2 regions of the Afipia massiliensis genome follow, and region 2 is predicted to be linked to the other one. Evidence: riboswitches for the same ligand, from Rfam matches in the RefSeq annotation. Region 2 holds a riboswitch; the other holds the start of a gene.
The links. A riboswitch is a leader RNA that binds a small molecule or an ion and turns the genes downstream of it on or off. The one in region 2 is predicted to bind cobalamin.
Positions count from the first base shown of each region.

Region 1 (2,448 bases), 3.0 Mb from region 2:
TTCGGCGACGATGCGCGCTTCTTGGCAGCATCGTCCGAGGCCGCGAACACATCCTTGACGGACTCGCGTCCCGACGACAGCGCGCGGCTCAGCGCGGCCAGTTCGCCCATCTTCTGCACCGAGAACGCAAGCCAGCTCTTCAGGTCGGCGTCGAGATCGGTTTCCTGATCGAGATCGATCGGCACATGCAGCATCGAGCACGACGGCGCGATCTGGATTCTGTCCGCGCCACGGAGCGCGATGGCGTCGTTGGAGAAATTGAAGACCCGTGTGAGATCGGCGCGCCAGATGTTGCGTCCGTCGATCACCCCCAGCGACATCACGCGGTCTGCTGGCATCTTGTCGAGGACGGAGTTGATCTGGCCCTTGCCGCGCACCAGATCGAGATGCACGCCCGCGACCGGCAGCTTGGTGACGAGATCGGCGTTGTCGCCGAGTTCGCCGAAATAGGTGGCTAGCATGATCTTGACGCCGGGCACCTTCAGCGCGAGTTCGCTGTACGCCGTCTTCAGCGCGGCCTTTTCATCCGCGTCGAGATCGAGCACGAGACACGGCTCGTCGATCTGCACCCAGTCCGCGCCTTCGGCTGCGAGCCTGTTGAGCAACTCGATGTAGACCGGCAGCAGCTTCGGCAACAGCGACAGCCGGTTCTCACCCTTGCCGAGCTTGAGGAACGTCACGGGGCCGACCAGCACCGGCCGGGTCTGGATTCCGAGCGCCTTGGCTTCGCGGTATTCATCGATCGCCTTGGTGGAGGAGAGGGCGAAGGTCTGATCCTTCGAGAACTCCGGCACCATGTAATGATAGTTGGTGTCGAACCACTTGGTCATTTCCTGCGCCGGAACGCCTTGCCCGTGGCTATGGCCATGCGCGCAGCCGTCGTGGTCGCCCGAGTCCTTGTGAGACAAGCCTTTCTGGCTGCCGCGCGCCATCGCGAAATATGTCTCGAAAGACACCGGCCCGCCGGTCCAGCCGTAGATCTTCGGAATCGCACCGACCATGGCGCTGGTGTCGAGCACCTGATCGTAGAGCGAGAAATCGTTCGACGGGATCACGGTGACGCCGAGATCGCGCTGGCGCGTCCAGTTGTCGGCGCGGATTTTCGCGGCGGCCTCGCGCAGCGCGGCCTCGTCGATCTTGCCGGACCAGAATTTCTCCAGCGCCATTTTCAGTTCGCGGCGTGGGCCGATGCGCGGCACGCCGAGCGTGGCGACAGGAATGGAAGCAGTGGAAGCAGAATTCGTCATCGGAAACCCCGTGATGTTGGGGCAGGGCCGGACATGCGCGAACGACAGAGACGGAAGTGCCGTCCTCCGCAAGCGACACACCGGGGCACCCCGCCCGTGGACGTACTGTGATCGCGGCAGGTCTCCTGGCTTGCGGGTCGACGCCTTAAGTCCGGCCTTCCCGCGGCTTGCGCCGCAGTGGCAGTGATGGACAAAGGCTCGCCGCTTACAGTTGCGGGGGCAGCTTCGGACTTGCGCAATCCACCTGGACCGCGCGCACCGCATTCCCTCTTGGCTCCGGACCACCGATCCGCAGAACCGCGATGGTCAAGTTATGAGAAGCGCATTCCGGTCGGTCAAAGGGAAAGCTTCCCACCGGGCACCTCAGAAGATCGCGCGCGACGCCTGTGGGCAGAAACTTGATGGCGTCGCCGTCACTGATTCTCGTTGATTTGTCCTGAGGTGCGATATCGTGGCGTGGTTCTGAATTATCTTGGCCGTGGAAACAGAATCGAAGCACTCTAACCCAGTGTTGAGAAACAGCGGTTTCTCGAAGGGCCTAGGGATAACGGGGATGCTTTTTAATCTTTTGTTGACTCTTTGAGCCTTATATCACCACATGTAGATGTCACGGTCCGCTGGACGTCAAAATCTAGTGGCTAAGAGGGAAGCCGGTGAGCTGCACGTTTGATGCAGCAAGTCCGGCGCTGCCCCCGCAACTGTAAGCAGTGAGTTGAATCCGACCGATGTCACTGGTGCGTTTTTCGCATCGGGAAGACCGGGTTCAACGCTGACCTGCGAGCCAGGAGACCTGCCGCGACACCAAAAGAACGTCCACGGGCGGGGTGTCCGGAGGTCGCTTGCAGCATTGCCGGCGCTTGCCGGTCGTCATGCAGCGTTCTCTCGGCCCAAGCCCCCAAAAAATTGCAACACGCACGGGGTCTGCCGATGTCTCTCTCTCTCGAACGCGAAGCCGCAAAATCCGCTCCTCTCATTCAGTTGCGTTCCGAGTCGCTGGCCGTCCCTGCCACCACACCGCCGTTGCAGGTCATCCGCCGCAACGGCACGGTCTCGCCGTTCGACGCGAGCAAGATCTCGATTGCGATGACCAAGGCGTTCCTCGCGGTCGAAGGGCACACCGCGGCGGCGTCGCGCCGCATTCACGAGGTCATCGAGCAACTGACGAACGAGGTCGTCGGCGCGCTGACCCGCCGGATCGGCG
Region 1 covers NZ_LBIA02000001.1:130,809-133,256, reverse strand. The annotation lists gene metE (5-methyltetrahydropteroyltriglutamate--homocysteine S-methyltransferase) at 1-1,247, opposite strand, end outside; cobalamin riboswitch at 1,346-1,564, opposite strand; cobalamin riboswitch at 1,841-2,059, shown strand; gene YH63_RS00540 (ribonucleoside-diphosphate reductase subunit alpha) at 2,175-2,448, shown strand, end outside.
Region 1: it holds a riboswitch for cobalamin, as region 2 does, so the genes downstream of both, metE (5-methyltetrahydropteroyltriglutamate--homocysteine S-methyltransferase) here and YH63_RS15105 (TonB-dependent receptor) in region 2, are expected to answer to the same signal.

Region 2 (2,448 bases):
CACCGTCATTGCGAGCGAAGCGAAGCAATCCAGAATCAACAAACAAGACTGGATTGCTTCGTCGCAAGGGCTCCTCGCAATGACGAGTTGCTGAAGCGCAGGATTACCGCGTCAGCTTTTCCATTTCGGGAAATGCGGCGAAGGCCACGCCCTTACAAAGATCCTCGGTCTCCTCGATGATGCGATCGAGTCGTCCATCGATGTACATGCCCGCACGTTCCTTCACGCCGGCGTAGCGCCCTCCCGCACCGCGCGCATTGAAGCGCACGCACACGACATAGCGGCGGCGGCCCCCGACTTCCTTTTGCGCCGGCTCTGAAATCCCGGCCTCGCGAATACCGGTTGGATCGTTCAGATAGGTCCGTAGCAGAGCGAGCAGTTCGGGACGGTAATTCGCCGGATACGGCTGGTTCTCGACGCCGCGATCGGCGGTGTAGGACAGGCTGTCGGCGCCGCCGGTCCAGGCGCAGCCGGCCACAGCGAGCGCAAGCAGCACCGCCGCCGCGCGCGGCCCATATGTCACCAATTTGCAACGCATCCCAATGAAGTCCGTAACCTGAGCCATGGCATTGGATTTCTTGCTCATTGTGTCATTGACAAGGCAACCCGCCGCCGATTGATTGCAACCACGGCACAGGTGCCAGCGCAAGCTGGCGAATAGGGAATTCGGTGCCGCCGTGCAGACTCTTCAACGTGAAGCATGCACGGCTAGTCCGAAGCTGCCCCCGCAACTGTCAACGGTGAGTCGTTGTCCAATAGGCCACTGAGCGAAGGCGTTACAGCCGGGCTTGGGAAGGCGGGCAACGGCGACGATCCGCGAGCCAGGAGACCTGCCTGTACCGGTCATCCTTCCGTCGCACGGGGCGTGCGAAGGGGCGGCATTTCCGCAGCGGTGACGTGACGTAACAGTTGCGGAGGTCCGGCCGATGGCCTGTTTCCTCAGTCACGACGTAAAGTCCGGCAGCGTTCGCTCGCCGCGCATCGTCATGCCTGCGCGCGTCTTCACCGCGCCTTCGCGATCACATGCATCGGCGGGGCTCAAACGTGACTCTTTTTCCTAGATCTTTCTTTCCGGCGGCGACGCTCAGACTGTCATTCGCAGCGGCATGCCTCGCAGGCACGGCGCTTGTGAGCCCTGCCCTCGCGCAGGATGGCGGCGGCCAGTTGCCGCCGATCAACGTCGATGCGAGCCGCCTCTATGGCGGCATCGTCGGCGCGTCGACTGCGGTCATCACTGCGGAAGACATCGCACGTTCGCCCAACCAAACGATTCAGGAGATCCTCGCAACTATCCCGGGCGTTCAGCTTACGAACCTGTACGGCGCGGTGAACGGCACCGGCTCCGTCGTCGACCTTCGCGGGTTCGGCGCGTTTGCCTCGTCGAACACGCTGTTCCTCATTAACGGCCGACGCCTCAATGAAGCCGATCTGCAAGGTGTCGATCTCTCAACTATTCCGATTCAATCGATTGAACGGATCGAGGTCACACGCGGCAACAGCGGTGCGGTGCTGTACGGCGACAACGCCATTGGCGGCGTCATCAACATTATCACGAAGACGGGGATTGGAATCGGCAAGCCGATTGCAATGCGCACCGAAGCAGGCGTCGGATCATTCAACCAGCGGCTGGGGAATGTGTCCGCCAGTGTCAACGCCGGTCCATGGTCCTCCGCCGTTTTTGGCAACGCCATTTCGTCCGACGGATACCGCGTCAACAACGCCTTGCGACAGACCAACGGCGTCGGCGAGGTTCGCTACTCAACGCCTGATTTCAGCGCCTTCCTGAACCTGTCAGCCGACAACCAAAGCCTCGGTCTTCCGGGAGGCCGGGCAACGAGCGAGTTCGGCACCGGCATCAATCGCCTTGCGACCGATCCGCGGGGGGCAGCAACACCCTTCGATCGCGGCGAGAAGCAGGGAAAGAACGCAACCGCCGGGTTTACCAAGTCGTTGTGGGACGGCGCGGAATTGATCGTCGACGGCGGCGTGCGCGACAAGCAGCAGCAGGGCTCATTCCCTGGAGGCCTTCCCCTCAGTCCGTTCAACGCGCGTTATGTCGATTCCTCGTTGCAGACATGGTCGATCACGCCCCGCCTCAGCATCAAGAACCCGTTCTTCGGCCTGCGTTCGAATATCCTGACCGGCATCGACTATTACGATGCGGCCTACAGTTCAAACCGAAGCCGCTACGCCGGCGATGCACCGATTCACGTTTACAATCTGAAGCAGCAAACCCTTGCTGGTTACTGGCAACAGACCATCGGTCTGCTGCCGAGCACGGACTTCTCATATGGCGGCAGACTTCAGAACACGAAGCTGCAGGCAAGAGACAAGCTCGACATGTCGGCGCCAAACTGGTTCGGCGACCCGCAGGCGTCACCGCTCAACACCGACGAAACCAATCACGCGCTTCACGTCGGTCTTGAGCACCGGCTCAACGAGAATTTT
Region 2 covers NZ_LBIA02000001.1:3,154,057-3,156,504, reverse strand. The annotation lists gene YH63_RS15110 (hypothetical protein) at 104-538, opposite strand; cobalamin riboswitch at 619-852, shown strand; gene YH63_RS15105 (TonB-dependent receptor) at 1,024-2,448, shown strand, end outside.